One region of the Rhizobium sp. WYJ-E13 genome, then DNA from elsewhere that is predicted to be linked to it. Evidence: predicted binding sites of a transcription regulator. Region 1 holds the regulator's gene; each other region holds the start of a gene.

Evidence for each region. Region 1 encodes PhoB, which activates phosphate uptake and scavenging genes when phosphate is short. Its sites were predicted from a motif close to TGTCATNNANCTGTCAT; they were not measured.
Region 2: a site for PhoB is predicted at 4,796-4,812, ahead of KQ933_RS19455 (NAD-glutamate dehydrogenase). Genes of this name have one in related genera too.
Region 3: a site for PhoB is predicted at 4,645-4,661, ahead of KQ933_RS05130 (esterase-like activity of phytase family protein). Genes of this name have one in related genera too.

The regions. Positions count from the first base shown of each region.
Region 1 covers NZ_CP076853.1:148,548-159,009, forward strand. Annotated here, with positions in the region: gene pstA (phosphate ABC transporter permease PstA) at 1-976, shown strand, start outside; gene pstB (phosphate ABC transporter ATP-binding protein PstB) at 991-1,806, shown strand; gene phoU (phosphate signaling complex protein PhoU) at 1,851-2,564, shown strand; gene phoB (phosphate regulon transcriptional regulator PhoB) at 2,696-3,379, shown strand; gene KQ933_RS00750 (hypothetical protein) at 3,603-3,830, opposite strand; gene KQ933_RS00755 (GcrA family cell cycle regulator) at 4,111-4,641, opposite strand; gene KQ933_RS00760 (aspartate aminotransferase family protein) at 5,064-6,263, shown strand; gene argF (ornithine carbamoyltransferase) at 6,308-7,225, shown strand; gene KQ933_RS00770 (Hsp33 family molecular chaperone) at 7,317-8,309, shown strand; gene apaG (Co2+/Mg2+ efflux protein ApaG) at 8,310-8,702, opposite strand; gene KQ933_RS00780 (O-succinylhomoserine sulfhydrylase) at 8,947-10,131, opposite strand; SAM riboswitch at 10,178-10,256, opposite strand; gene KQ933_RS00785 (2'-deoxycytidine 5'-triphosphate deaminase) at 10,330-10,462, shown strand, end outside.
Region 2 covers NZ_CP076853.1:3,917,082-3,927,543, reverse strand. Annotated here, with positions in the region: gene KQ933_RS19455 (NAD-glutamate dehydrogenase) at 1-4,586, opposite strand, end outside; gene pdxY (pyridoxal kinase PdxY) at 4,864-5,739, shown strand; gene KQ933_RS19445 (carbonic anhydrase) at 5,796-6,443, shown strand; gene KQ933_RS33750 (hypothetical protein) at 6,845-6,979, shown strand; gene KQ933_RS19440 (lytic transglycosylase domain-containing protein) at 7,031-7,852, opposite strand; gene KQ933_RS19435 (aspartate-semialdehyde dehydrogenase) at 8,020-9,054, opposite strand; gene KQ933_RS19430 (hypothetical protein) at 9,167-9,376, opposite strand; gene KQ933_RS19425 (MFS transporter) at 9,637-10,462, shown strand, end outside.
Region 3 covers NZ_CP076853.1:1,019,132-1,029,593, forward strand. Annotated here, with positions in the region: gene clpX (ATP-dependent Clp protease ATP-binding subunit ClpX) at 1-1,083, shown strand, start outside; gene lon (endopeptidase La) at 1,487-3,907, shown strand; gene hupB (DNA-binding protein HupB) at 4,117-4,392, shown strand; gene KQ933_RS05130 (esterase-like activity of phytase family protein) at 4,714-6,915, shown strand; gene KQ933_RS05135 (aldo/keto reductase) at 7,000-7,986, opposite strand; gene KQ933_RS05140 (cupin domain-containing protein) at 8,136-8,546, shown strand; tRNA gene KQ933_RS05145 (tRNA-Asp) at 8,849-8,925, shown strand; tRNA gene KQ933_RS05150 (tRNA-Asp) at 8,998-9,074, shown strand; gene KQ933_RS05155 (NADH-quinone oxidoreductase subunit A) at 9,323-9,688, shown strand; gene KQ933_RS05160 (NADH-quinone oxidoreductase subunit B family protein) at 9,679-10,263, shown strand; gene KQ933_RS05165 (NADH-quinone oxidoreductase subunit C) at 10,282-10,462, shown strand, end outside.

The DNA of each region.
Region 1 (10,462 bases):
CCGTCCTGACGTGCGCGACGCAACCGCCATGCTGTCCAAGGGTGCGCCGATCCAGCTGCGCGACATGGTCGTCGCCGACCCCCAGATCATCGGCAAGACCGTCAATGTCACGCTACTCGCCGATGCCAATATCGACAGCGCCAACAAGGGCCAGATCGACCTCACCGTCGATGAGAAGAACCGCAAGGTGAACGACAAGCAGCTCGGCTGGATGAACGAGCTGAAGGCGAGCGGTGCTCTCCACAAGCAGTTCAACACCGGCCTCTTCGTCAACGGCAATTCCAGCCGTCCCGAAGCTGCAGGTCTCGGCGTCGCTCTCATCGGCTCGCTCTACCTGATGCTGATCGTTCTCGTCCTTTCGCTGCCGATCGGCGTCGCCGCCTCGATCTACCTCGAGGAATTTGCGCCCAAGAACAAGCTGACGGACCTGATCGAAGTCAACATCAACAATCTCGCAGCCGTCCCGTCGATCGTCTACGGTCTGCTCGGCCTGTCGGTCTTCATCAACTTTGCCGGCCTGCCGCGTTCGGCATCGCTTGTCGGCGGGCTGGTGCTGGCACTGATGACGCTGCCGACGATCATCATCGCGACACGCGCGGCGCTTCGTGCCGTGCCGCCATCGATCCGCGCAGCCGCACTCGGCCTCGGCGCCTCGAAGATGCAGATGGTGTTCCACCATGTGCTGCCGCTCGCAATGCCCGGCATCCTGACCGGCACGATCATCGGCCTTGCCCACGCACTCGGCGAAACCGCGCCGCTGCTCCTGATCGGCATGGTCGCCTTCGTCGCCCAGGCGCCGACCACGCCGCTCGATCCTTCCACCGCACTTCCGGTGCAGGTCTACATGTGGGCCAACGAAGCCGAGCGTGCCTTCGTGGAAAGAACCTCGGGTGCCATCATCGTCCTGCTCCTGTTCCTGATCGTCATGAACCTCGGAGCTATCCTCTTGCGTCGTCGCTTTGAGCGCCGCTGGTAAACGGAGTAAAGATCATGAACATGTTGACGGAAGCTGCAGTCGAGAAGGCGCTGGACCAGAAAATGAACAACGTCCCGTATAAGATGATCGGTCAGGATGTCTCCGTCTATTACGGAGAGAAGCGCGCGCTTTTCGATGTCAATCTGAACATCCGCGAAAACACGGTGACCGCGCTCATCGGCCCGTCGGGCTGCGGCAAGTCCACCTTCCTGCGGTCGCTGAACCGCATGAACGACACGATCGACGGCTGCCGGGTCACCGGCAAGATCACGCTCGACGGCGATGACATCTACGATCCCGATATCGACGTCGTCGAACTGCGCGCCCGCGTCGGCATGGTGTTCCAGAAGCCGAACCCGTTCCCGAAGTCGATCTACGAAAACGTCTCCTACGGCCCGCGCATCCACGGCCTCGCCAAGTCCAAGGCAGACCTCGACCAGATCGTCGAGTCCAGCCTGCAGCGCGCCGGCCTCTGGAACGAAGTCAAGGACCGCGTGCATGAATCGGGTACCGGCCTTTCCGGCGGTCAGCAGCAGCGCCTGTGCATCGCGCGCGCCGTTGCCGTCAGCCCGGAAGTCATCCTGATGGACGAGCCCTGCTCGGCGCTGGACCCGATCGCGACTGCAAAGGTCGAAGAGCTGATCCACGAGCTGCGTGAAAACTACACCATCGTCATCGTGACGCATTCCATGCAGCAGGCCGCCCGCGTGTCACAGCGCACGGCCATGTTCCACCTCGGCAACCTGGTTGAGGAAAACGATACCGACAAGATGTTCACCAATCCGGACGATCCGCGCACCCAGGACTATATCATGGGCCGGTTCGGCTGATTTTGGCGATGTGAAGCCTTCCCGATTTTCGAGGACAAAGCCCCATGGCATCGACACATATTTTTTCCGCCTATGACGACGATCTGAAATTCCTGTCCCGGCGCATTTCCGAGATGGGTGGTCTTGCCGAACAGATGGTCGGCGAGGCCGTCCGTGCGCTGGTCAACGGCGATACGGCGCTCGCCCAGAAGGTCATTTCCGACGACGTGATCCTCGATCACGCGGAACGCGAAATCAACGACAAGGCGATCGTTACGATCGCCCGTCGCCAGCCGATGGCCTCCGACCTTCGTGAGATCATGGGTTCGATCCGCATCGCCGCCGACCTCGAGCGCGTCGGCGATCTCGGCAAGAACACCGCAAAGCGCGTCATCGCCGTGCAAAGCACCGGCGTTCCCCGCAAGCTTGCCCGCGGTCTCGAGCATCTCTCCGAACTGGCGCTCGTCCAGCTCAAGGAAGTGCTCGACGTCTACACGACGCGTTCGGCTGACAAGGCCAAGTCCATCCGTGAGCGCGACGACGAGATCGACGCGATGTACACCTCGCTGTTCCGCGAACTTCTGACCTACATGATGGAAGATCCGCGCAACATCACGAGCTGCACGCATCTTCTCTTCTGCGCCAAGAACATCGAACGCATCGGCGACCATGCGACCAACATCGCCGAGACGATCTACTACATGGCAACCGGCGCCCAGCCGGAGGGCGAACGTCCGAAGGACGACAGCTCCAATACCGTCGGTGCGGTCACGGAGTAATCCGGACCTGCCGATTGCATATGCGCGTCCCATGCGGGGGCGCGCATGGGTGCAGCCAATTCCGAGTTCCTGCATGATCCCTGCTTAAATCACCCCCGGTTTAAGGATCATGCATTAGGAGACTGACACGCATGATCCCAAGAGTTGCAGTTGTTGAAGATGAAGAGGCGCTGAGCGTGCTTCTCCGCTACAACCTCGAAGCGGAAGGTTTCGAGGTGGATACGATCCTCCGTGGCGACGAGGCCGAAATCCGGCTTCAGGAGCGCACGCCCGACCTGCTCATCCTCGACTGGATGCTGCCGGGCGTTTCCGGCATCGAGCTCTGCCGCCGGCTGCGCATGCGGCCGGAGACCGAGCGTCTGCCGATCATCATGCTGACGGCGCGCGGCGAAGAGAGCGAACGCGTTCGCGGCCTCTCGACCGGCGCGGACGACTATGTCGTCAAGCCCTTCTCCACGCCGGAACTTGTCGCCCGCGTCAAGGCGATGCTGCGTCGTGCCCGTCCGGAGGTTCTTTCCAGCGTTTTGAAGTGCGGGGATATCGAGCTCGATCGCGAAACCCATCGCGTTCATCGCAAGAGCCGTGAAGTCCGCCTCGGCCCGACCGAATTCCGCCTGCTCGAATTCCTGATGTCGTCGCCGGGCAGGGTCTTCTCCCGCTCGCAGCTTCTGGACGGCGTCTGGGGCCATGATATCTATGTGGACGAGCGCACGGTCGACGTCCATGTCGGCCGCCTGCGCAAGGCGCTGAACTTTTCCAACATGCAGGATGTCATCCGCACCGTTCGTGGCGCGGGATATTCCATGGAAGCCTGATCCGAGTGATCGGAGGTCCAGACGGGTCGCTCGGGTTCTCCCGGGCGGCCCGTTTGTCTATCCGGCTGCGTTTTTAGGAGTAGGCGTTGCCTCGCTCACACTTTGACCGACATGTTTCTTGCACCGCGAGGGCTGAAGCCATGATGGGGAGGGCTGCTATACGCCATCAGGAGACGTTAGCTTCGGCTCGCTCGTGCGGCCACCCTTGTCTCCCTTGATGTGATCATGGGGAGCTCAGGTCCAGACCGAGCATGCTGCTAAGGACAAAGGCGAGGAGCCCCACGCCGAGTAGCGCCAGCGCGAAGACTGCGGCCATCATGCCGCCCGTGCGCAGTACCGCTTGCCGCTCCCCCATCTCGCTTCGATCGTAATGCCACTTGATGGCGAAGAACATGGCCGTTCCCAAAGCGAGAACCTTGAACGTAACGAAGACTACAGGGACCCAATCCATATCAGATACTCTCATGTGCACCAGCTACGCGCCTTATGATCCCATCTTAGGCAAACGCATACGTCCTATTGTGCAAGGCTGATATGTAACAGCAGGGGGCGGTTTCCTGGCCTGTATCGTCGGGTTCGGGAATGACCGCTTAGGGCCGCCAGAAGGCTTTGAGCACTTATTGCCCCACCGACCAGTTCCACGCCAGGAGTTCAGCGATGGGAAAAAATTCGCCCCCCTGCGCGTCAGCGAAGAGGGGCGACGAATGCTGCATCTCTGGGCAAGGCGTGGATCAGGCGACCCGGACAGCCTTGCGGCGTTCGCTCATCGGCTGATAGGCGAGACGCTGGTGGTAGTTGCAATAGGGCGATGAATCCGGGGAGTCGCAGCCGCAAAAGTAGAAATCGTCCTTCATCGGATCGCCGACCGGCCATTTGCAGGTGCGTTCCGTGAGTTCCGTCAGGCCGAGGCGACGGGAGATAGGCACGACCACGTTTTTGGCCGGTACATATTCCATTTCCTCGACAGTTTCGATCTCGATCTCTTCCTTCAGGACAGTTGCGCCCTGCTGGCGGGTAACGGTGCGGGTGGTGATGCGAGACGCATAGTTCGGGGCGCGGGGAGCCGAGGTATTGCGCTTCGGTGCACGCGCAGCGGTTGCCGTGCCGCCGGCCTTGGCGCGGCCAGGAAGACTGAGCCGGTGAACCTTGCCGATAACAGCGTTTCTACTGACGCCGCCAAGTTGCGCTGCGATCTGGCTGGCGCTCAGCCCCTCCGACCAAAGCTTCTTGAGCTTTTCGACACGCTCGTCTGTCCAGTTCATGCCCTGTCTCCACCTTTCGCGTTGGTGATGGCAGAATCCCTCACCGTTGCCTCGGAAACTTCCAAAGCAAGAAACGCCCGATCAATTTTGGTGACTAGTTCCGCCGCATGCAGTCTAGTAATTGAACTTTAACCTAGTGTGAGCCTGACTCTGTGACAAGAGTCGCAGGAATCCGATGAATCCGAATTCGTAGTTTTCCCCAACTTGCTTCCCGAGAGAGTCATTTCTGCAACATTAGCTGTTGATAGACCTGTAAAGCCGATTACCGGCTTGACGCATGCGCTAAATCCTCAGTTTTGTTGACATTGCAGTGCGAAAAGTAAATAGTGGTCCGGGCCGCCGAAAGGCGGCATTTTTAATTTTTCGGACCTGGTTTTCTTAGCCGGAGTCCGGTGCCCGGAACCTGATCAGGAGATCGCGCCATGGCTGAAGCCTCGCCGCTTTATGACACCTATTCTCGTGCCCCATTGCGGTTCGAGCGAGGTGAAGGCGTCTGGCTGATCACCGACACCGGCGAGCGATATCTGGATTTCGGCGCGGGCGTTGCCGTCACATCGGTGGGGCATGGCAACCCGCATGTCGTGGCCGCGCTCAAGGATCAGGCTGACAAGGTCTGGCACCTTTCGAACGTCTACGAGATCCCCGGCCAGGAGAAGCTTGCCAAGCGGCTGACGGATGCCACCTTCGCTGACAAGGTGTTCTTCACCAATTCCGGCGCTGAGGCTCTGGAATGCGCGATCAAGACGGCGCGCCGCTACCAGTTCTCCAAGGGCCACCCCGAGCGCTTCCATATCATCACCTTCGAAGGCGCCTTCCACGGCCGGACGCTGGCGACCATCGCCGCCGGTGGCCAGGAGAAATATCTCGAAGGTTTCGGTCCGAAGACCCCTGGATTCGATCAGGTACCCTTCGGCGATATCGAGGCTGTCCGCGCCGCGATCACCGAAAAGACGGCCGCCATCCTCATCGAGCCCGTGCAGGGCGAGGGCGGTGTCCGCCCTGCGACGTCAGAATTCATGAAAGCGCTCCGCCAGCTCTGCGACGAGCATGGCCTGCTGCTGATCCTCGATGAGGTCCAGACAGGTGTCGGCCGCACCGGCAAGCTTTTCGCCCATGAGTGGTCGGGTATCACACCTGATATCATGGCCATCGCCAAGGGCATCGGCGGCGGTTTCCCGCTTGGTGCCTGCCTTGCGACGGCAGAGGCCGCGTCCGGCATGAAAGCCGGCACGCATGGCTCAACCTATGGCGGCAACCCGCTTGCCATGGCTGTCGGCAGCGCGGTGCTGGATATCATCCTGGCCGACGGCTTCCTGCAGCATGTGCGTGATGTCGCCCTCGTTTTCCGCCAAGGCCTTGCCTCGCTCAAGGATCGTTATCCTGACGTAATCGAGGATGTCAGGGGCGAAGGTCTGCTGCTCGGCATCAAGGCCGCTATTCCCTCGGCTGAGCTGTTACAGGCGATCCGCGCAGCACATCTTCTGGCAATCCCGGCGGGCGACAACGTCATCCGTCTGCTTCCGCCGCTGGTCGTAACCGCAGAGGAGGCGCGCGAAGGGATTTCCCGTATCGAGCATGCCGCCGAAAGCATCCGCGCCGCCAAGGTCAAGAAGACCGCTTGATAGGATATTGCCCCGCCCGCCGGCGGGCGTAGCAGGTAAAGAACATGGCTTCCCCGAAACATTTCCTCGATCTCTCCGCAGTCACCGCATCCGACCTCAGAACCATCATGGAGGATGCCAAGCTGCGAAAGCAGGCATTCAAGGCCGGCACCGCCGACAAGCCGCTCGCCGGCAAGATGCTGGCCATGATCTTCGAGAAGCCGTCGACCCGAACCCGCGTCTCCTTCGATGTCGGCATGCGCCAGCTCGGCGGCGAAACGCTGTTCCTGTCGGGCACCGAAATGCAGCTCGGCCGCGCCGAGACGATCGGTGACACCGCCAAGGTTCTGTCGCGCTATGTCGATGCGATCATGATCCGCACGACCGAGCACAGCCGTATGCTGGAGCTCGCCGAGCATGCCACCGTGCCTGTCATCAACGCGCTGACGGACGATACCCATCCCTGCCAGATCATGGCCGATGTCATGACTTTCGAAGAGCATCGCGGCCCGATCAAGGGCAAGACGATCGCCTGGACGGGCGACGGCAACAACGTGCTGCATTCCCTGGTGGAAGGAGCCGCCCGTTTCGGCTACCGCATGAACATGGCCGTACCCCTTGGTTCCGAGCCGAAGGATCACTATTTGAACTGGGCCCGCAATGAGGGCGCCGAAATCATGCTCTACCATGATGCTGACCGTGCGGTCGCCGGCGTCGATTGCGTGGTGACCGATACCTGGGTCTCCATGAATCAGGAACATCGGGCTCGCGGTCACAATGTCTTCCAGCCTTATCAGGTCAATGCGCATTTGATGGCGCAGGCCGGCAAAGACGCATTGTTCATGCATTGCCTTCCCGCTCATCGCGGTGAGGAGGTGACGGACGAGGTGATCGACGGCCCACAATCCGTGGTCTTCGATGAAGCGGAAAACCGTCTTCATGCGCAGAAGTCGATTCTTGCTTGGTGCCTGGGCGCGATCTGAACCATAATCGGATGTCGCGAGTCCAAAACTCGCGGCTGCGCAAGCAGCCGGTGCGCTAGCCGGCTGCTCTGACAAAACAGGAGTGAAAGCCATGGCAGAAGCTGCCGCCGCCCTCGGCGAGTTCGATTTCGCCGGCGATGATCATGTCGTCCCTTTCCAGGTCGAAGGGCTGGATGTGCGCGGTCGCGCCGTCCAGCTCGGCCCGATGCTGGATTCAATCCTCGAACGTCATCATTATCCTGCGCCCGTCGCCCGCCTTCTGGCGGAAGTGGTGGTGCTCACGGTGCTGCTCGGCACATCGCTGAAGTTCGACGGCAAATTCACCGTTCAGACCAAGAGCGACGGTCCCGTCGACCTGCTGGTCGCCGATTTCTCGACGCCGGAAAACGTCCGGGCCTATGCCCGCTTCGATCAGGCCTCGCTCGACAAGGCTATTGCGGCAGGCGAAACCGAGCCGGAACAGCTTCTTGGCAAGGGTGTGCTCGCCTTTACCATCGACCAGGGCAAGTTCAGCCAGCCCTATCAGGGCATCGTCGCGCTTGACGGTACCTCACTGGAAGATATCGCCGGCGTCTATTTCCGCCAGTCGGAGCAGATCCCGACGCGTGTGCGCCTTGCCGCTGCCGAGCTCTTCGATCGTGACGATCATGGCAAGCCGCGTCACCGCTGGCGGGCAGGGGGCCTCGTTGCCCAGTTTCTGCCGGAAGCGCCGGAGCGTATGCGCCAGGCCGATCTTCACGGCGGCGATGGCGACACGGGCGAACGCGCCCATCTCGAAGACGATGCCTGGGCGGAAGCCCGCTCGCTCGTCGAAACCGTGGATGCCGATGAGCTGACCGATCCGCTGGTCGGCACGGAACGCCTGCTGTTCCGCCTCTTCCACGAACGCGGCGTGCGCGTCTACGATCCGCGCGCGGTCTTCGATCGTTGCAGCTGTTCGCGGGAAAAGATCGGCAACGTGCTGAAGGGTTTCAGCGCCGAGGAAGTAGAGGAAAGCCAGGAAAACGGCGAGATCGCCGTAACCTGCGAATTCTGCTCCACGACCTATCGCTTTCCGGTAAACGAGGTTGCACCGGCGGAGTGATCAGTTCAGCACCCTGAGCAGGCCGGGTGAATCCAAGGAGAAGGCGGGGATGTCGACATCGAACAGCTCGCCTTCGTCCGTCTCCATCTGGTAGTGGCCGAACATCAGGCCGGATGGCGTATCCAGCGGACAGCCCGATGAATATTCGTAAGTATCGCCTGGCTGCAGCCGCGGCTGTTCGCCAACGACGCCGGGGCCGCTGACCTCGTCGATCTGCCCGTTCTGGTCGGTAATATTCCAGTAGCGGTTGACGAGGCGCACGGCTATGTCGGAGTTGTTGGCGATGACGACGCGGTAACCCCAGACATAACGATCATCGTCCGGATCGGATTGCTCCTCCAGATAAAAGGGTTCGACAACCACTTCGATGTCTCGTGTGAGGGCGCGATACATGCCTTACACCTTAGTCAAGATATGTTACCCGTATCTTATAAGAGGCCCCATCCGTCAAGAAATGGGACAGTGATCGCGGCCTCGCCACCCCAGTTGGGCGGTCTTTCGTTCATTAAGCCTAACTCTCGGTGTTAATTTCAAGGCAAATGCTGCTGTCGCGGCATGATCCCTGGCATTCTACTCTTTGAAACTCATGCATCGGACCGAAAATCGATCCCGATTTTCGGGCCGATGCATGAAAAGATCAGGCCGAAACCTTGGACAGCGCGCGGGCGAAATCCTCAAGGAGATCGTCCGTGTCTTCGATGCCGGCCGAGAGGCGCACCGTGCCCGGCGAAATGCCGAGTTCGGCGCGGGCCTCATCCGTCAGGTTCTTGTGCGTCGTCGTGGCCGGATGAGTGATCAGGCTCTTGGAGTCGCCGAGATTGTTGGAGATCTTCACGATCTCAAGCGCGTTCTGCAGCGCAAAGGCCGCTTCCTTGCCGCCCTTTAGCTCAAAGCAGACGAGCGTCGAGCCGCCCGACATCTGCTTGGCGATGATATCGGCCTGCGGATGGTCCTTGCGGCCGGGATAGATGACCTTGGCGACCTTGCCCTGATCGGCCAGGAAATCGGCGATCTCAGCCGCGTTCTGCGTCTGCTGCTTGACGCGCAGCGGCAGCGTCTCGATGCCCTTCAGCAGTGTCCAGGCATTGAAGGGCGACATGGCCGGGCCGGTGTGGCGGAAATAGTCATGCAGGTTTTCGTCGATCCATTCCTTGTCGGAGAGAACCACGCCGCCGAGGCAGCGGCCCTGACCGTCAATATGCTTGGTCGCGGAATAGACGACGATATGCGCGCCGAGCTCCAGCGGCTTCTGGAAGAGCGGCGTCGCAAAGACGTTGTCGACCACGACCTTCGCGCCGATCTGGTTGGCGAGCTTGGCCACACCGGCTATATCGACCACTTCCAGCGTCGGATTGGTCGGGCTTTCCAGGAAGAACACCTTGGTCTTCGGCGTAATCGCCTTTTCCCAGTTCTCCAGATAGCGGCCGTCGACCAGCGTGCAGTCGATGCCGTATTTCGGCGCCAGCGTCTCGACCACCCAGCGGCAGGAGCCGAAGAGGGCACGGGCGGCAACGATATGATCGCCGGCCTTCAGCTGGCAGAGAATGGCGGCGGTGACGGCGGCCATGCCGGAAGCCGTGGCGCGGGCATCTTCAGCGCCTTCGAGAGCGCACATGCGCTTTTCGAACATGTCGTTGGTCGGGCTGCCATAACGCGCATAGATGAAACCTTCGGTTTCGCCCTTGAAGCGCGCCTCTGCTGCCTCGGACGTATCGTAGACGAAGCCCTGCGTGAGATAGATTGCCTCTGACGTCTCGCCATATTGCGAGCGCAGCGTTCCGCTGTGGACGAGTTGGGTTGCCGGGCGCCAGGTCTTGCTCATGCCATCACCACTTTCAAACAACAAAAAAACCGGCCGCAAAAGCAGACCGGTTTTCAACCCGGTCTTTTTAGCCACTTGTTTAACGTGGCTGCAAGCCGACCGGCCAAATCACCACGGGATAAATTTGCAATACTGCCGTTCTGCGCTTGCGTCAATTCCCCGACTTTGGTTTTGTCGGCGGCAGATTATGGATGGAGCATGATGGCTCGCGAAACTGGAATTCTGGCCGACCGCGCGATAGCAGCGCTGTTTGAAACGGGGCGTCTTCAAAGCGAACGCGAGCTTGATCGTGACCAGATCCAGCCCGCAAGCCTGGATCTGCGGCTGGGCG
Region 2 (10,462 bases), 580 kb from region 1:
ATATCGCGACGGGCGCTGGCGATCTGGTCGATGCTGCGGGCAAGGGCGAGGTTTTCGTAATGGTCGGAGGTGATGATGCGGTTACCCGCGGCAAGCAGCCGCCCGACACGGAAGGTTCGGGTGACGGCAAAGTAGTTTTCGGCTGCACGCGGCAGCGCCTCGTCGGTCCGTTCAGCGATCTGCATTATTTCCGGCACGAGGGCGAGGGTCGGCAGGGCTGCAATTTCGGCGGCCAGTTTTTCCGGCAGGCCGGACTGCTGGTACTCCTGCTGGCGCGCTGAGACTTCGGTTGCCGCCTGCTCGGCAAAGGCAGGTTTGAGTTTTTTCAGGGCAGCCTGCAGCCGGCTAATGATTTCAGCCATACCGCCTCGAGTCATGCCGGTCTTCAGCAGCAGACGTGTCAGCACGGTGAAGCTATTGGTGATTTCCTCGTAAATCCGGTTCTGGACCTCGCCGGAAACCTTGTTGTCCAGGGCATCTGTTTCGGCCCATAGCCGGTTGAGATCAAAGCCATCACGGGCGACGATCGCAGCGCGCACCACCTCAGAGGCAGAGGCCGCTGTGGCATCCATCATGCTCACGGCAAAGCTCGGCCCGCCGCGGTTGATCGCCTCATTTGCGAGGACAGTCGCGACGATTTCCCGCTTCAGCCGGTGAGTGTCGATGTCGGATGCGTTCGACTTCTGCATCTTGGCCGGGAAGTAGTTGAAGAGCGTGCTGACGAAATAAGGGTCATCAGGTAATTCACTGGCGATCAGCGCGTCGAAGAGCACGATCTTGGCATAGGAGAGCAGCACGCCGATCTCGGGGCGCGTCAGCGGCCGTCCGGCCGTGTAGCGTTCGGACAGCGAGGCGTCGTCGGGAAGCGTCTCGACCTTGCGGTTCAGCTGGCCGGCCGCTTCCAGCACGCTCATGAAACGGCCGAGTTCCAGGCCGTTTGCCGTTCCCTTGCGAGATGTCAGCGAGATTGCGAGGGACTGCAGGTAGTTGTTGCGCAGCACGAGGCCGGCCACTTCATCGGTCATACTGCCGAGAAGCTGGTCGCGTTTCGCCCGACTGAGGCGCTGTTCATGCATGGCGTTTGCCAGCGCGATCTTGATATTGACCTCGACGTCCGACGTGTTGACGCCTGCAGAGTTGTCGATAGCATCCGAATTGCTGCGTCCACCCTTCAGGCCATAGGCAATGCGGCCCTTCTGCGTAACGCCAAGATTGGCGCCCTCGCCGATTACCTTGGCGCGTACTTCGTCGGCCGTAATGCGGATCGGGTCGTTGGCGCGATCGCCCACTTCCGCATCAGTTTCCGACGCTGCCTTCACGTAAGTGCCGATGCCGCCAAACCAGAGCAGGTCGACCGGGCTCTTCAGGATCGCCGTCATGATCTCGAAGGGCGTGGCGACCGCCTTGTCGATGCCGATTGCCGCCACAGCCTCCGGCGTCAGCGTAACCGACTTTGCCGAGCGCGAGATGATCATGGCGCCTTTCGAGAGCATGGACTTGTCGAAGTCCTGCCAGCTCGAGCGCGGAAGATTGAAGAGGCGCTGGCGCTCGCGAAGCGTCTTTTCCATATCGGGATCGGGGTCGATGACGATATCGCGGTGATCGAAAGCGGCGACCAGCCTGATCTTCGGCGAGAGCAACATGCCGTTGCCGAAGACGTCACCGGACATGTCGCCGACGCCAGCTACCGTAAAGGGCGTCGTCTGGATATCGATGTCCATCTCGCGGAAGTGGCGCTTCACCGTTTCCCAGGCACCACGCGCGGTGATGCCCATCTTTTTGTGGTCGTAGCCTGCCGAGCCACCTGAGGCGAAGGCATCGTCCAGCCAGAAACCGGCCTCCTGAGCAAGCGCATTGGCGGTGTCTGAGAAGGTTGCCGTGCCCTTGTCGGCCGCGACGACGAAGTAGGGGTCGTCGCCATCGAGCCGCACCGTATTATCAGGCGGGATGATATCGGCACCGGAGATGTTGTCGGTGATGGAAAGCAGCGTGCGGATATAGGTCTTGTAAGCTTCACGACCCGCATTGAAGATTTCCTCGCGGCTGCCGCCGACCGGCAGTTTCTTGGGATAGAAACCGCCCTTGGCGCCGACAGGCACGATCACGGCATTTTTGACCTGCTGCGCCTTCACGAGACCCAGCACTTCGGTACGGTAATCTTCGGCGCGGTCCGACCAGCGCAGGCCGCCGCGGGCAACGCGGCCAAAGCGCAGATGCACGCCTTCTACCTCGACGCCATAAACGAAGATTTCACGGAAAGGCTTCGGTTCCGGCAGGCCATCGACCAGATGCGGGTCGAGCTTGAAGGCGAGCATCGCCTTCGGTGTTCCATCGGCATTGCGCTGGAAATAATTGGTGCGCAGCGTCGCATCGACGATATTGATGTAGCGGCGTAGGATACGGTCGTCATCCAGGCTCGGCACGTTGGCAAGCTCGGTTTCGATTGCCTGATGCAGTTCGGCGAGCTTCTTGATACGAGCCTTTTCCGACAGCTTCGTATCGAGCGTGTCGTGGAACAGCCGGAAGATCGAGGCGGTGATGGCAGGATATTTGTCGAGGGTGGTTGCGATATAGTCCTGCGAATAGGCGATGCCAGCCTGGCGCAGATAGCGCGCATAGGCGCGCAGTACGTTCACCTCGCGGGCCGAGAGGCCGGCCGACAGGATCAGCCGGTTGAAGCTGTCATTGTCAATCGTGTCGCTGAAGGCTGCGACGAAAGCCTCTTCGAGCGGTGCGCCAAAACGTGCGAGGTCGATGTCCGCACCGCTGCGGGCCTCGAGTTCCATGTCGTGCAGCACGATGATGTTGATGGCGCCGTCGGCGGCCGGAACTTCGATATCAAAGGTCCGTTCGCTCAGGACGTTGAAGCCGAGGTTTTCGAGTAGAGGCACGCGGCGCGACAGCGGCAGTTGCTCGCCGCTATGGAAGATCTTCAGCGACAGGATGCGGCCGCGTTCATCGTCCTGGCGATAGTAGAATTCGATGCGGATCGGCTCGCCGGCTGCGCATGCGGCGATGTCGGGCAGATCGCCGACCGCTTCATCCGGCGTGAAGGCTTCCTGGAAGGCGTTGCTGACGCTGAGCTTCGGCGCCTTGGGGCCGGCGAGCATCTCGAAGCGGCTGTCCCAGCGCGCGGTGATCTGGCGGATCGTCTCCTCGAGCTTGGCTTGAGGGATGCGTGGCGTCTTACCGCCGGAACGACCGATGATGAAGTGCACGCGCGCCACGCCACCTTCCGGGAAGGCGGGGTAATAAGCGGAAACGCGGCCGTCATAGACGGTCTTCAAATAGGTACCGATGCGTTCGCGCACGATCGAATCATATTCTTCGCGCGGTACGAAGACGATGACAGAAACGAAGCGGTCGAAATGGTCGACGCGCGGTAGGGCGCGAACGCGCGGGCGATCGACTAGATCGTTGATCTGCTCGGCGAAGCTCGCAAGCAGCGTGGTATCGATCTGGAAAAGATCGTCGCGCGGGTAGGATTCAAGCGTGTTGTCGAGCATACGGCCCGAATGGCTCATCGGGTCGAAGCCGAAATGCTCCTTCACTTTTTCGATCTTGGAGCGCAACAGCGGGATTTCGGTAGCGGACGAGGTATAGGCGGTCGAGGTGAAGAGGCCGACGATACGCAGCTCTCCTGTCACGTTGCCCTGTGCGTCGAAACGTTTGACGCCGACATAGTCCATGTAAGCGCGGCGATGGACCGTGGACTTCACATTGGCTTTGGTGACGATCAGGAAGTCCGGGCCATCGAGGAAGGCGAGGATCTCGGGTGTCGTCGTCACCGCGTCCTTGCCAGTGCGCAGAACCAGAACTTCGGGGTTGGAGAGAATGCCGAGGCCCGTTCCCTTGTCGCGTTCAACCTTCGCATCCGGTCCCTTTCCGGAATAGACGTAATCGCGCATGCCGAGGAAGGTGAAATTCTCGTCGTGCAGCCAGGTCAGAAAGGCGACTGCCTCATCACGATCGGCTTTCTTGCGGCTGGCATTGTAGTTCGAAAGCTCCGTGATCACCTCGTCGACGCGCGACAGCATCGGCTTCCAGTCGGAAACGGCCAGCTCCACCTGCTCGAGCACTGCCTTGATGCGCTTGATGAGATCGGCGGCCTGAGAGGCGGCGAGCGGCGAGATATGAAGCTGGATATGGCTGACCCGCTTTGCCGGATCGCTCGGCACATCAGCGGAGTAAAGTTTCGGAGCCTTGCCGTCTTCCATGATCAGGATCGGGTGAACCGCCATGTAGATGTCGCGATGGGTGCTGGTCACCTCGCCCATCACGGATTCGTAGAGGAAAGGCTTGTTGTGATCCGTCACCGAGAGAATGGAGACCGCGACGCCATCGGGGGTGACGTCGGCGATCGTATCGATGCTGACACGCGGCATCTTGCCGTTCCAGGCGGCGAGTTCGGCCGCCGAGTGCACGGCTGATAGCGCCAGCATTTCCGGCGTATAGAGTTCGAGATCGTCGCCGCTGGCCCTGCCGAAGAGGATTTCGGGATCGAGATGAGGTTCGCCAGTCGCAGCCGCGATTTTGCGCGCGCTTTCGATCTGCTTTTCCCGTTTCGGATTGTTTCTGGCAGCCATGGATCATCCCCCCGATTTGTTTTGATATGGGCAAGTTAGCAGAAGGCTCTTCGAAAGAATCTTTAAAAAACGGCTTCGAAAAGTAGTTTTCGTGCTTTTTTGACTAAGCTGGCGAGAGATTTCGAAAGTTTTTAGGTCGTTTTGTGTCGATAGGCGGCAAAGTGTCCTTATCCGGCTTTTCCTACCCGTCCCCACATTTCCACGCTCGCGTGAAGAATGGTTGACAGCGCCTTGTCAAAAAGATCATCAACGGCGGTCAAATTCGGATTCGGATGCCATGTCGGAAAACGCAGCAGGCGCAGTCATCGTCATTTCCAGCCATGTCGTGCGCGGGTCGGTCGGAAACCGCGCTGCGGTCTTCGCGCTGGAAACGCTCGGCCATCAGGTCTGGGCACTGCCGACGATCGTGCTACCCTGGCACCCCGGTCACGGCCGCTCGACACGACTCACTTTCGCCGAAGCCGATTTCGAGGCAGCGATCGACGATCTCATTCGCGCGCCGTGGATCGGCGAGGTCAAGGCCGTCCTATCCGGCTATTTCGGCAATGCGGCTCAGGCCCGCTCTGTTGCGAAACTCGTTGCATCCTTGCGTGAGAAGAACCCGGAGCTGCTCTATGTCTGCGATCCGGTCATGGGTGATCTCGGCGGCCTCTACGTACCGGAAGCAACGGCCGAAGCGATCCGTGACCACTTGATACCGCTTGCCTCGCTCGCAACGCCGAACCGCTACGAGCTTGCCTGGCTTTCGGGCGCTGCGCTTGATGATAATAGTGCGGTCATGGAAGCTGCACTTGCGCTCGGTCCGTCGCGCATGCTGGTCACGTCGGCGGTGCCGATGATGGCGGGCGGCACCGGTAACCTCTATCTCTCCGGGAAACATGCCCTGCTTGCCGAACATCGTGTCGTCGAGAATCCGCCGAACGGTCTCGGGGATTTGCTCGCGGCTCTCTTCCTGTCCCGCCTGCTCTCGGGAATGGAGGACGAAAAGGCGCTGCAACTGGCGACCGCCAGCGTATTCGAAGTGCTGGCGCGCGCCGTCAAGCGCGGCAGCAATGAGCTGATGCTGGCAAGCGATGCCTCCAGCCTTTTGACGCCTATGGCAATGGTGCAGATGCGTCACCTCGTCCATCCTGCCCAACGGCGGAAAAAATAGGCCACGCTTTGCAGCGCAGCATTGATCTTGGCTCACGCGCGCGTTAATCCAGGGGCATGATGAGCTTTCCCAACTCCCTTCTGGCTGGTTATCGCAACTTCATGAGCGGACGATATGCCGATGCCCGCGATCGGTATCGGCAGCTTGCGGAAAACGGGCAAAACCCGACGACGCTCGTCATTGCCTGTAGCGACTCGCGCGCGGCCCCCGAACTGATCTTCGATGCAGGGCCCGGTGAACTCTTCGTTATCCGCAACGTTGCCAACATGGTTCCGCCTTTTGAACCGGACGGCCATTTTCATTCTACGTCGGCAGCACTCGAATTCGCTGTGCAGGCCCTGAAGGTCAAGAATATCGTCGTCATGGGTCATGGCCGCTGCGGCGGCATTCGTGCAGCACTCGATCCTGATGCCGAGCCTTTGTCGCCGGGCGATTTCATCGGTCGCTGGATGTCGCTCGTCCGCCCGGCCGCCGAACAGATCGGCAGCAACGACGTCATGACGCCGGCCGAGCGGCAGACCGCGCTGGAGCGGGTCTCCATCCGCAACTCGATCAGTAATCTCAGGACTTTTCCCGAGATCAAGGCGCTCGAGGAAGAAGGCAAGCTGGAGCTTCATGGCGCCTGGTTCGATATTTCGACCGGCGAGCTCTGGGTGATGGATTCTGAGTCACTCGACTTCATCCGTCCCGAAATCGGGGGATAGACCGCTTTATCGGTTTTTAAGATAGTCCAGTAAGCTCGCTTGTGGAGTGCTACGCGCGCGGATTGGTCACGAATTTCGAAGTGGTGAAATTCAAGAATACAAGTAGGTGAGTGCCGGTCGCTATCCTGCTGCCGTTCGTATTGAACGAGTGGTGTTGATCCGCTCCTCGCTCATGCAGTACCACGCGCTCGAAAATAACAATCTCTTTGCCGATGTTCTTGCCCGTGCAGGATCGATGCGGCCAACGAGATCCTGGCAGAGTTCTTTGCGATCCGAACCTATCTCAACAATCCTGGCGAGATGACCAAGGCGCCCATGATGGAAAGGCGCAGTTTGTCGACAGCAAACGCGCGCGTTTCAACACCAGCCTTCCAGCCGTTGGCCACGATGCCGGCGACATCGTGCTGAAGCACGCGCTCTATGCGGCCAAGGCCTCGGGGCGCAATTGCGTCGTTGCCGGCACTATTGTTCCTTCCGCGGCACCGCAGGAAGAGCGGCGCAAGGCTGCCGGGGGAACCCACGATTTCCGCATATGAAAACGCCGCATTCGCATGCGGCGTCGTATCATTTTCCTACCGGACGTCTCCTCAATTGCCGTCGATCTGCTGGCCGATATAGGCGATCGCCTGCTGATAGACCGTTGCGGCGTTCCAGCCCTGGATGGCGACGAAGTTCGGTTCGCCCGGCTGGTAGCCGGCGCCGGCACGCCAGCCATGGCCCTTGAGAAAATTGGCGGTCGAGGCCAGCGCGTCGGCGCGGGAACCGACCATGTCGATGCGGCCGTCACCGTCACCGTCAGCGCCGTAACGCACCACGTTGCGTGGCAGGAATTGCGTCTGGCCGATTTCGCCATGGGCAGCACCTCGGGCTTGCGGGCTGAGATAGCCTTCCGAAACGAGCTGCAATGCTGCATAAAGCTGGTCTGTGAAATATTCCGAGCGGCGGCAATCATAGGCGAGGGTAGAGACTGCGGACATCGTATGCTGGTTGCCCATATAGCTGCCGAAGCCGGTTTCCATGCCCCAGATGGCGATCAGCGGACCGGCCGGAACGCCGAAGCGGCGCTCGATCGAGGCGAAAAGAGCCTGGTTGGCGGCTTTCATCGACCGTCCGCGAGAGATGATGGCGGCGCCGCCGCGCTTCTTCATGAAAGCATCGAAGGATAGTTTGAAGCTCTTCTGGCCGCGGTCGGCCGAAATCGTCGGCTTGTTGTAGCTGACATTGGCGAAGGCGCGGCTGAGGACGGACTGGCTCACACCATTGGCTGCCGCCGTCTGTTTGAAATCGGCAACCCAGGCTTCGAAACCGGCACTGGTGTTACCGCACTGGGCTCCTTGCGCGAACGCCGGTACGGCATGGAGGACGCCCATTGCCGCGGCGGCCGCCAGAATCAATTTTGTCATGCGCATTGAGAAACCCCGCTCTCGATCTGCATAGTTTTCAGGCCGGGCAAGAGAATGCCAGTCACCGGCGATTTTGTCACGGTCGCCTTTAGCGAACGCTTATACGGCGGTATTTGCCCGAAAAGCCCCACTCGTCGAGCAGGGCTTTAGCATATTATGGTTTACAAATGGTATCAGGCTGCTTGCTTGCGCGGCTTGACGAGACCCCGATTGACGAGCAGTTCGGCGATCTGGATGGCGTTGAGAGCTGCACCCTTGCGCAGGTTGTCGGAGACCACCCAGATGTTGAGGCCGTTTTCGACGGTGGCATCTTCACGGATGCGCGAAATGAAGGTCGCGTCCTCGCCGGCAGATTCGTAAGGCGTGATGTAGCCGCCATCCTCGTGCTTGTCGATGACAAGGCAACCCGGCGCATCGCGCAGGATATCGCGGGCCTGGTCGGCCGTGATCTCGTTTTCGAATTCGATGTTGACCGATTCCGAATGGCCGATGAAGACGGGAACGCGCACCGCAGTGCAGGTCACCTTGATCTTCGGGTCCAGCATCTTCTTCGTTTCAGCCAGAACCTTCCACTCTTCCTTCGTGTAGCCATCTTCCATGAAGGTGTCGATGTGCGGGATGACGTTGAAGGCGATTCGCTTGGTGAACTTCTTGTTCTCGATCGGATCGGCGACGAAGACGGCGCGTGTCTGGTTGAAGAGCTCGTCCATGCCGTCCTTGCCGGCGCCGGAAACCGACTGGTAAGTCGAGACGACGACGCGCTTGATCTTGGCGAAGTCATGCAGCGGCTTCAGCGCGACGACGAGCTGGGCGGTCGAGCAATTCGGGTTGGCAATGATGTTACGCTTTGTGAAGAGCGAAATCGCGTCCGGATTTACTTCCGGAACGATCAGCGGCACGTCGGCGTCGTAGCGCCATGCCGAGGAATTGTCGATGACGACGCAGCCCTGCTGGCCGATCTTCGGGGAGACGCGCTTGGAAACCTCGCCGCCGGCCGACATCAGGCAGATATCGGTGTCGGAGAAATCGTAGTTCTCCAGATTGGAGACCTTCAGTGTCCGATCGCCGTAGGAAACCTCGAGGCCCTGGGAGCGGGAGGAGGCGAGTGCTACGACTTCATCGGCCGGGAAACCGCGCTCGGAGAGAATGTTGAGCATTTCCCGCCCGACATTTCCGGTGGCTCCGGCAACTGCAACTTTGAAACCCATTTCTCAAGCTCTCTTTTTCTTCTCTCCTCTTGTCCGGTGAGGGGGAAGGCGCGATATCATCGCGGCTTCCTGTCCCCAGCCGAGCCGGGGAGAGAGCGGCAGGCCAGAGACGTCAGACGGTTTTCGTCGTCGTTTTGGCCTTGGTTTTGGAAGAAACCGGAACGGCAAGATCCAGCCCGGCATCTTCTGCCAGGTGATTGTGCTTAGCGATGGCGTGCTCGTAGCGAACCATGGATATTCCTTTTCCACCGTTGCTCCTAAAGGGTTTTCCACAGGAGTCAAGGTTTTTGCGCATGCAGTTGGAGCAGGCAGAGGGCACCATTGCCGGGAGGAATCGATCCTGTTGCAATGACTGCAACGAAAAACGGAGGGGGTCCATGCGTATGCTTCTCGCCGTTTTCGTGGGGCGTGCCGTGTCTGCGGTGATCCACGCACAAAAATTAGACTAAAGTCATAATCCCAAAGCATCCCTCTTTCTGGCGCGTCTTTTCTGTCAAACTTCTGTCAGGCGTGTCGTGGCAGAAGTATGCTTTGAGGAGAGTAGGCCGCGACCGTTGCTCATCACTCTGTGGAGGACAGACAATGGCAGATGTCGCAAGCGTCGACGGTGTGAAAGCCGGCCCGATGACAGGCGAGGAGAAGAAAGTCATCTTCGCCTCGTCGCTCGGCACGGTTTTCGAATGGTATGACTTCTATCTTTACGGTTCGCTCGCCACCTATATCGGTGCGACCTATTTCACCCAGTATCCGGAAGCGACGCGTAACATCTTCACGCTGCTCGCCTTCGCTGCGGGCTTCCTGGTGCGTCCGTTCGGCGCACTGGTCTTCGGCCGCCTCGGCGATCTCGTCGGTCGCAAATACACCTTCCTGGTGACCATTCTCATCATGGGCATGTCGACCTTCCTGGTCGGCATCCTGCCGGGGGCTGCTTCCATCGGCATTGCTGCTCCGATCATCCTGATCGGCCTGCGCCTGCTGCAGGGCCTGGCTCTCGGCGGCGAATATGGCGGTGCGGCCACTTACGTTGCCGAACATGCTCCAAACGGTCGCCGCGGCTACTTTACGTCCTGGATCCAGACGACGGCAACACTCGGTCTCTTCCTGTCGCTGATCGTCATCGTCACGGTCCAGTCGATCATGGGCTCGACCGCCTTTGCCGCCTGGGGCTGGCGCATTCCGTTCCTCGTTTCGGTCGTCCTGCTCGGTATTTCCGTCTGGATCCGGTTGAAGATGAACGAGTCGCCCGCCTTCCAGCGCATGAAGGCGGAAGGCAAGGGATCGAAGGCGCCGCTGACGGAAGCATTCGGTCAGTGGAAGAATGCCAAGATCGCGCTGATCGCGCTTCTCGGCGCCACCATGGGCCAGGCGGTCATCTGGTACGGCGGTCAGTTCTACGCTCTGTTCTTCC
Region 3 (10,462 bases), 870 kb from region 1:
GTTCCCACGCCCCAGGACATCATCAAGGTTCTCGATGAATATGTCATCGGCCAGCGTCAGGCGAAGAAGATCCTGTCGGTCGCCGTTCACAACCACTACAAGCGCCTCGCACACGCCTCCAAGAATGGCGATGTCGAACTGGCGAAGTCGAACATCATGCTGGTTGGCCCGACCGGCTGCGGCAAGACCTATCTTGCCCAGACGCTCGCCCGCATCATCGACGTTCCCTTCACGATGGCCGATGCGACCACGCTGACGGAAGCCGGCTATGTCGGTGAAGACGTTGAAAACATCATCCTGAAGCTTCTGCAGGCTGCGGACTACAATGTCGAGCGCGCCCAGCGTGGCATCGTCTACATCGACGAGGTCGACAAGATCTCCCGCAAGTCCGACAACCCGTCGATCACCCGTGACGTATCGGGCGAGGGCGTGCAGCAGGCGCTTCTGAAGATCATGGAAGGCACGGTTGCTTCCGTACCGCCGCAGGGCGGCCGCAAGCATCCGCAGCAGGAATTCCTGCAGGTCGACACGACGAACATCTTGTTCATCTGCGGCGGCGCCTTCGCTGGCCTCGACAAGATCATTTCGGCCCGCGGCGAGAAGACCTCGATCGGCTTCGGTGCGACCGTCAAGGCACAGGACGACCGCCGCGTCGGCGAAGTGCTACGCGAACTGGAGCCGGAAGATCTGGTCAAGTTCGGCCTCATCCCGGAATTCATCGGTCGTCTGCCGGTTCTGGCAACGCTGGAAGACCTCGATGAGGATGCGCTGATCCAGATCCTGTCCGAGCCGAAGAACGCGCTGATCAAGCAGTATCAGCGCCTGTTCGAGATGGAAGACGTGGAACTGTCCTTCCACGAGGACGCGCTCCGCGAAATTGCCCGAAAGGCGATCATCCGCAAGACCGGCGCCCGCGGCCTGCGCTCGATTATGGAAAAGATCCTGCTCGACACGATGTTCGAACTGCCGGCGCTGGAAGGCGTTCGCGAAGTCGTCATCTCCGAAGAGGTCGCACGCGGTTCGGCCCGTCCGCTGTATATCTACGCCGACCGCCAGGACGAGAAGGCAAACGTTTCGGCCTGAAGCTTGCGTTGAGAACCGCTATTTTAAGGGGCTTGCCTTGTGCGGGCCCCTTTCTATTTGAAAACAGGTGCCGGGCGCTGATAATAGTTGCGGGCAAGGTTGAAAAACAGCCTTGGCCGATATTGCGCAAACGATACCCCTTGGCAATGATGCTGTGATTCCGTAGCGTGTTGCTGGCGTTGTTATTTTAGGCGGTTCGGAAATGGTAAGCGTCGCTCCAGATAGGCGCTTCATTGTGTTGGCGTTCCATGTAATAAAGCTGTCACAACCGTGGAACGCGGGCGTTAACGTGGCTTGAAAAGCGTAGTCAGAACCTCCACTTGTAACAACAAGTGAGAGTGCCGGCCGGTCCCAAGCGGCCGCGCCAAAGAGCCCGGTAACGGGACGATGGAAAGGAATAAAAATGACGAAGAAAACGTCTGTAGCGAGCACCAGCACCGCCTATCCTGTTCTTCCCCTGCGCGACATCGTGGTGTTCCCCCATATGATCGTGCCGCTGTTCGTCGGGCGGGAAAAGTCGATCCGTGCGCTCGAAGAGGTCATGGGTTCCGACAAGCAGATCATGCTGGTCACCCAGATCAACGCCAGCGACGACGATCCGGACCCGTCTGCGATCCACCGCGTCGGTACGGTCGCGAATGTGTTGCAACTCCTGAAGCTGCCTGACGGCACAGTCAAGGTTCTGGTTGAAGGCCGCGCCCGCGCCGAGATCGACAGCTACACGAGCCGCGAAGATTTCTACGAAGCCCTCGGTCATGTGCTCGAAGAGCCGCATGATGATCCGGTCGAGCTGGAAGCGCTCTCCCGTTCCGTCGTCTCGGAATTCGAGAGCTACGTGAAGCTCAACAAGAAGATTTCGCCCGAGGTTGTCGGTGCAGCCAGCCAGATCGACGACTATTCCAAGCTCGCCGATACGGTCGCCTCGCACCTGTCGATCAAGATCACCGAGAAGCAGGAGATGCTGGAAACCACCAGCGTCAAGGCCCGCCTCGAAAAGGCTCTCGGCTTCATGGAAGGTGAGATCTCGGTTCTGCAGGTCGAAAAGCGCATCCGCTCGCGTGTCAAGCGCCAGATGGAGAAGACCCAGCGTGAATACTACCTGAATGAGCAGATGAAGGCGATCCAGAAGGAACTCGGCGACGGCGAGGAAGGCCGCGACGAGATGAGCGAACTGGAAGAGCGCATCGCCAAGACGAAGCTGTCCAAGGAAGCCCGTGAAAAGGCTGACGCAGAGCTGAAGAAGCTGCGCCAGATGAGCCCGATGTCGGCTGAAGCCACCGTCGTGCGTAACTATCTGGACTGGCTGCTCGGTATCCCTTGGGGCAAGAAGTCGAAGATCAAGGCCGATCTCAACAATGCCGAGAAGATCCTCGAAGCCGATCACTTCGGTCTCGACAAGGTCAAGGAGCGCATCGTCGAGTATCTGGCGGTCCAGGCACGCGCTACCAAGATCAAGGGTCCGATCCTGTGCCTCGTCGGCCCCCCGGGCGTCGGCAAGACCTCGCTCGCCCAGTCGATCGCCAAGGCAACCGGCCGTGAATATGTCCGCATGGCTCTCGGTGGCGTCCGTGACGAAGCCGAAATCCGCGGTCACCGCCGCACCTATATCGGCTCGATGCCCGGCAAGGTCATCCAGTCGATGAAGAAGGCGAAGAGGTCCAACCCGCTCTTCCTGCTCGATGAAATCGACAAGCTCGGCCAGGACTATCGCGGCGATCCGTCTTCGGCTCTGCTGGAGGTGCTCGACCCGGCTCAGAACTCGACCTTCATGGACCACTACCTGGAAGTCGAATACGACCTGTCGGACGTGATGTTCATCACGACGGCGAATACGCTGAATATTCCGGCTCCGCTGATGGACCGCATGGAAGTCATCCGTATCGCCGGCTACACCGAAGACGAGAAGCGCGAAATCGCCAAGCGGCACCTGCTGCCGAAGGCCATCAAGGAGCATGCGCTGCAGCCGAGCGAATTCTCGGTCAGCGACGATGCCCTGATGGCAATCAGTCAGCAGTATACCCGCGAAGCCGGTGTTCGTACCTTCGAGCGCGAACTGATGAAGCTCGCCCGCAAGGCGGTCACCGAGATTATCAAGGGCAAGACGAAGTCGGTTCATGTAACGGCCGAGAACATCGACGATTATCTGGGCGTTCCGCGCTTTCGCCACGGCGAAGCCGAGCGTGAGGATCAGGTCGGTGTGGTTACGGGCCTTGCCTGGACGGAAGTCGGCGGTGAACTGCTGACGATCGAAGGCGTCATGATGCCCGGTAAGGGCCGCATGACCGTCACAGGCAACCTGAAGGAAGTGATGAAGGAATCGATCTCGGCAGCGGCATCTTACGTCCGCTCGCGCGCCGTCGATTTCGGCATCGAGCCGCCGCGCTTCGACAAGAGCGACATCCACGTGCACGTGCCGGAAGGCGCCACACCGAAGGATGGCCCCTCGGCCGGTGTCGCCATGGCAACCGCGATCGTCTCGATCATGACCGGTATTCCGGTCAACAAGGATGTGGCAATGACGGGTGAGATCACCCTGCGTGGCCGTGTCCTGCCGATCGGTGGCCTGAAGGAAAAGCTGCTCGCGGCGCTTCGCGGCGGCATCAAGAAGGTGCTGATTCCGGAAGAGAACGCCAAGGATCTGGCAGAGATTCCGGACAATGTGAAGAACAGCATGGAGATCATTCCGGTCTCCCGCATGGGCGAAGTGATCAAGCATGCGCTGATCCGCCGCCCCGAGCCGATCGAATGGGATGGCACGGTCGAAACGCCTGTCATCGCCACGGTCGAAGGGCTTGATGATGCGGGCGCCGCCATAGCTCATTGAGCTGGTGGCTGCCACATTTGTGCCCAATTGTTGCAAATCAACAAAAAGGCCGGCGGAAACGCCGGCCTTTTTTTGTGAAAACGTCATGTAGACGCTTGCTTTTCCTTGATTTGCAGGGCTTTTGGGTTCTCGGCGGGCCTGATGAAAGCGATTTCTGCGCCTAGCTTACAGATTGAGTTGTTTCAAACCATTTAGAAAGGGGTGGAAACATGAATAAGAATGAACTCGTGTCCGCAGTAGCCGAAAAGGCTGGACTGACGAAGTCTGACGCAGCATCTGCCGTCGACGCAGTTTTCGATGTTGTGCAGGCTGAGCTGAAGAACAAGGGCGACATCCGTCTCGCCGGCTTCGGCAGCTTCACGGTTTCTCATCGCGCTGCCACGAAGGGCCGCAACCCGTCGACCGGCGCCGAAGTCGACATCCCGGCACGCAACGTGCCGAAGTTCACGCCCGGCAAGGGCCTGAAGGACGCCGTCAACGGCTGATACGAGATTGTCCGCCGGTCGTAAACGAGAACGGCCGTGCAGGATTTTAAGGGGTTCGGCATTGCCGAGCCCCTTTTTCTTTGGCCGTCTGCCGCATGCAGTGCTTCGTTTTGCGATGATGACGTTCTCAGGGCGGGGCCGGCTATTTGTGGCTGGGCGCCGCACTCTCGGCGCATCGCTTTTCATCATGCGCAACGAGATGCGCCGGGAGAGGGAATCGGGCTGACGCAAACTGTATAAAATGTCGCAGGCTGTCATGTCTCTGTCATGGCAGTCCCGCAAAAACCCTCTGTTCGATTCTTTCGACATTGGGGGATTTCAATGACAACTTTCTCGTGCAAGGCAGCGCTCGCCGCCCTGCTTCTCGCATCTGTTGCCTTCCCGGCAGGGGCTGAGCCGGTTTTTAACCGCATCGCCTCTTTCCCGGTCGCGACCAACCTGCCGGCCGACAAGGACAAGCTTTCGACCACCTCGGCCGAGATCATCACCGCTTCGCAGGATGGCAACACGCTGATCTACAGCGACAGCCCGCTCGGCGCCATCGGCTTCATCGACATCACCGATGCCAAGGCCCCCAAGGCCGGCGGCGCGCTGATGATGGATGGTGAGCCGACCTCTGTCACGACAGCAGCCAGCAAGGCGCTCGTCGCCGTCAACACCGGCGAAAGCAAGCAGAAGCCGTCGGGCCGCCTGGCGATCGTCGACATCGCCACGAAGAAGATCGACGCGACTTGCGATCTCGGTGGTCAGCCCGATTCGATCGCTCTCAACAAGGACAGGACGCTCGGCACGATCGCGATCGAAAACGAGCGCGATGAAGAGGTCAACGACGGCAAGATCCCGCAGATGCCGGCGGGCGACCTCGTCGTCTTCCAGGTCAAGGCCGATGGCACCGTCGATTGCGGCACGATCAGGCATGTCGCCCTGACTGGTCTCACAGGCGTTGCCCCCGAAGATCCGGAACCGGAATTCGTTGCCTTCAACAACCAGAACGAAATCGCCCTGACGCTGCAAGAAAACAACGAGATCATCATTCTCGACGGTGCGACCGGCACGGTGAAGACGCACTTTACCGCTGGCAGCGTCGACCTTTCGGGCGTCGACACCAAGCGTGATGGCGCCCTGAAGTTCACCGCCGAGAAGAAGGGCGTCCTGCGCGAGCCGGATGCCGTAAAGTGGCTGGATGACAACCGTCTCGTCGTCGCCAACGAAGGCGATTATGAGGGTGGCTCGCGCGGCTTCACCATCTTCGACAAGACCGGCAAGGTTCTCTTCGAATCTGGCAGCTCCTTCGAACGCGCCGTGGCCGCGCTCGGCCATTATCCGGAAAGCCGGTCCTCGTCGAAGGGTGTCGAGCCGGAAGGTCTGGAAGCCGCCAGGTTCGGCGATGACAATCTGTTCTTCCTGCTCGCCGAGCGCGCTTCCGTCGTCGGCGTTTACAAGGATACGGGTGCTGATCCGGAACTGCTGCAGATCCTGCCGTCGGGCATTTCCCCGGAAGGCGCGATTGCCATTCCGCAGCGTAACCTGCTTGCCACCGCCAACGAACTCGACCTCGGCAAAGATGGTGGTACGCGTTCGCACGTCATGATCTACGAGCGCAGTGAAGGCGAGAAGGCCTATCCGCAGATCGTGTCTGCCGAGAAGGACGGCAACCCGATCGGCTTTGCAGCCCTTTCGGGACTCGCCGCCGTTCCGGGCAAGCCGGGCATGCTCTACGCCGTCAGCGACAGCTTCCTCGGCGCGCAGCCGACGATCTACACGATCGACGCCACCAAGAAGCCGGCCGTCATCACCGATGCGCTCGTCGTCAAGCGTGATGGCGCTCCGGCCCAGAAGCTCGACATCGAAGGCATCGCTGTCGCTGCCGACGGCTCCTTCTGGCTGGCTTCGGAAGGCTATACCGAGCGTCTGGTACCGCACGCGCTCTACAACGTCACCGCCAAGGGCGACATCAAGACCGAGATCGCCCTGCCGAAGGAACTGCTCGCCAACGAAATCCGCTATGGCTTCGAAGGTGTGACGATCGTCGGCACTGGCGACGACGCAACACTCTGGATGGCTGTCCAGCGCGAGTGGAATGACGATGAGAAGGGCTTCGTGAAGCTCGTCTCCTACAATCCGAAGAAAAAGGAATGGGGCGCCGTGCGCTACCCGCTCGACAAGACCGAGAGCGGCTGGGTCGGCCTATCCGAAATCACTGCCCAGGGCGACAGCGTCTACATCATCGAGCGGGACAACCTCGTCGGCGATGCGGCCAAGCTGAAGAAGCTCTACAAGGTCGCAATCTCCGACCTGAAGGCGGGCAAGCTCGGCGGCGAATTGCCCGTCGTCAAGAAGACGGAAGCCCATGATTTCATCGGCGACCTGAAGTCGGCCACGAACGGCTACGTTCTCGACAAGCTGGAAGGCTTCGCCTTCGACGCATCGGGCAAGGCCTATGCCGTGACCGACAACGACGGTGTGAGCGATTCTTCCGGCGAGACCTTGTTCTTCCCAGTCAACCTGACTGCTACCAACTGATCGATCATCCCTTGAACTGAAAAGGCCGGGTCTTGCCCGGCCTCTTCTGTTGAGCCTTGCTGACCGTGAGGGGTCTGCCAGGGCCTACCAGCGCTGATGCACATGCGGCGCAATCAGCCGCCCGTAGATTTCACGCGTTGCGGCCATAACGTCGGCCGAGAGGGGCGCCAGATCGGCAGCGGCTGCGTTCGCCTTGGCCTGATCGGCATTGCGCGCGCCGGGAATGACGACGGTGACGGCATCCGCCATCAGGATCCAGCGCAGCGCGAATGCGGCCATGCTGGCCCCTGCCGGAACGAGCTTGCGCACTTCCTCCACCGCCTGCAGACCGACCTCGAAGGGCACGCCCGAGAAGGTCTCGCCAACATCGAAGGCTTCGCCGTGGCGGTTGAAGTTGCGGTGATCGTCGCTGGCGAATTTGGTGTCACGGGTGATCTTGCCGGAGAGCAGGCCGCTTGCGAGCGGCACGCGGGCGATGATCACCACGTTCTTGCGGCGGGCCTCGGCGAAGAACAGGTGGTCAGGACGCTGGCGGAAGATGTTATAGATGATCTGGATGCTGACGACTCCGGGATATTCGATCGCCTTCAGCGCTTCCTCGACCTTCTCGACGCTGACGCCGTAGCCCTTGATCTTGCCGGCCTTCTGCAATTCGTCCAGCCCGGCGAAGACTTCAGGGCGATAGAGCACCTCCGTCGGCGGGCAGTGGAGCTGCACGAGGTCGAGGCTGTCCACCTGCAGGTTCTTCAGGCTGCGGTCGATGAAACCTTCCAGATTGGCCTTGTTGTAGCCCTCCGTGACATGCGGGTTGAGCCGGCGGCCGGCCTTGGTCGCGACCATCGGGCGCTCGCCGCCACGCGCCTTCAGCACGTCCGCAATGATCTTTTCGGAGCGGCCGTCGCCATAGACGTCGGCAGTGTCGATAAAGGTCATGCCGGCATCGAGCGCGGCATTCAGCGCAGCGCGGCCGTCCGCTTCGCTGACATCGCCCCAGGAGCCGCCGATCTGCCAGGCGCCGAAGCCGACATTCGTGACGGTAAAGGGCAGGCGGCCGAAAGCATGATGTTTCATGGAAATCCTCCGTTCGTAATGAAAGGCCTCGCAGTAGCAGGTGCCGGTTGGGGCGACAATCGCCGATGCCGCTTGGATCGCCTGCTGCGATCAAATATCCTTGCCCACGACGGCTTCAACCGCAGACGACGGAAGAACAGGGAAAGATCATGGATATCAAGACAGCAGGCTCGCGCCCCTCCACGAAAGGCCAGGACGATTATTTCACCGGTTCCGTTCGCCTGGATCCTCTCGTCGAAGCGCAGGAGCCGGCACGCATGCGGGCCGCTCACGTGACCTTCGAGCCCGGCGCGCGCACAGCCTGGCACACGCATCCCCTGGGGCAGACGCTGATCGTTACGTCAGGCAGGGGGCTCGTTCAGACATGGGGCGGGGAAATCAGGGACATCCGCCCGGGTGATGTCGTGTGGTTCCCACCGGGCGAGAAGCACTGGCATGGCGCAAGCCCCGAGACGGCCATGAGCCACATTGCCATCCAGGAAGCGCTGAACGGCAGCGTCGCAGATTGGCTGGAGCAAGTCAGCGACGAGCAATATGCCGGCAAGGTTCAAGGCGGTTGAGAAAGGCCTCAGGCTCTGAGAGTGCGTGTGCGATTCGAGCCTGCGTCGTGATCTCCGTCGCGGCGAGGGGACGGTTCAGACGCCTCAGCCGCATCCACGTCGGCTGTATGTGGAAAACTTGGCGCGGCAGATCGCCGATTTGCTGAGGGGTTTGGGGAGGCTTTGCGAAACAATTTCCGGACTGTCATGGTTTTGTCTCCAAACCTGCTTGACACTAAAAGGCGAACCCCTTAGTTAGCCGCTCATCCCAACGGCCAGCCCGTTCGGGGAGGGTGCTCAGGCACCGGATTGCTTGAAAGAATGCGGGTGTAGCTCAGTCGGTTAGAGTGCCGGCCTGTCACGCCGGAGGTCGCGGGTTCGAGCCCCGTCACTCGCGCCATTTCAAAGCAGGCGGCAAATCGTCGCTGTCTATCCGGTTTCATGCTATCCTCAGGTCCGAAAGGTCCAATGCGCGGGTGTAGCTCAGTCGGTTAGAGTGCCGGCCTGTCACGCCGGAGGTCGCGGGTTCGAGCCCCGTCACTCGCGCCACTCATCTCCAAAAAGCCATGCAGTTTCCGAGGGTCAGCCATGCGGCCTTCCGCAACTTTTAGGGATTTGTCGCGACATCGTTGCATCTGCTTGATAATGTCCGTCCGACACTGTTCGAATAGCTTCTGTAAAAGTCTTGCGCCGGGGCTCCGGCTGCGCTAACCACGGCTTGTTGCAACGCACGTTCGCTTGCCGGGCATTTGCCCAGTCGCGCCGCTCGGCGCCGCCGGCAAGCAGGGATGAACATGATGACTGAACTGCTCAGTTCCTATATTCCGATCGCTATTTTCATCGGTATCGCGCTTGTCATTGGCCTGGCGCTGCTCATTGCGCCGTTTGCCGTTGCCTTCAAGGCGCCCGATTCGGAAAAGCTCTCGGCTTACGAATGCGGTTTCAACGCATTCGACGACGCTCGTATGAAGTTCGACATCCGCTTCTACCTCGTGTCGATTCTCTTCATCATCTTCGACCTCGAGGTTGCCTTCCTCTTTCCGTGGGCCGTTTCCTTCGGCGCCATCGGCTGGTTCGGCTTCTGGTCCATGATGGTCTTCCTCCTTGTGCTGACCATCGGCTTTATCTATGAATGGAAGAAGGGAGCCCTGGAATGGGAGTAGCCCCCGCTGGCAATCAGACGCTCGTAGCGCAGCAGCCGAAGGGGATCATCGATCCCTCGACCGGCAAGCCGATCGGCAGCAACGACGCGTTCTTCGGCGAAATCAACAACGAGCTCGCCGACAAGGGTTTTCTCGTTACCTCGACCGATGAGCTGATCAACTGGGCTCGTACCGGCTCGCTGATGTGGATGACTTTCGGTCTTGCCTGCTGTGCCGTCGAGATGATGCAGCTCTCCATGCCGCGTTACGACGTCGAGCGATTCGGTTTCGCGCCGCGCGCCTCGCCGCGCCAGTCGGACGTCATGATCGTCGCCGGCACGCTGACCAATAAGATGGCGCCCGCTCTCCGCAAGGTCTACGACCAGATGCCGGAGCCGCGCTATGTCATCTCGATGGGCTCCTGCGCCAACGGTGGCGGCTACTATCACTATTCCTATTCGGTTGTTCGCGGTTGCGACCGCGTCGTGCCGATCGACATCTACGTGCCGGGCTGTCCCCCCACGGCGGAGGCGCTGCTTTATGGCGTGCTTTTGCTGCAGAAGAAGATCCGCCGCACCGGCACGATCGAACGCTAAGGGCAAGGACAGGACATCATGAGCGAAGCCCTCACTGAGCTTTCGTCGTACCTTTCGGAAGCGCGCGGCAATTTGATTGCCGCCTCGCAGCTCAAATATGGCGAGCTGACGCTGACGACGACTGGCGACAATCTGATCCCGCTGCTGACCTTCCTGCGCGACGACGCCAATTGCGGCTTCGTCAACCTGACGGATATTT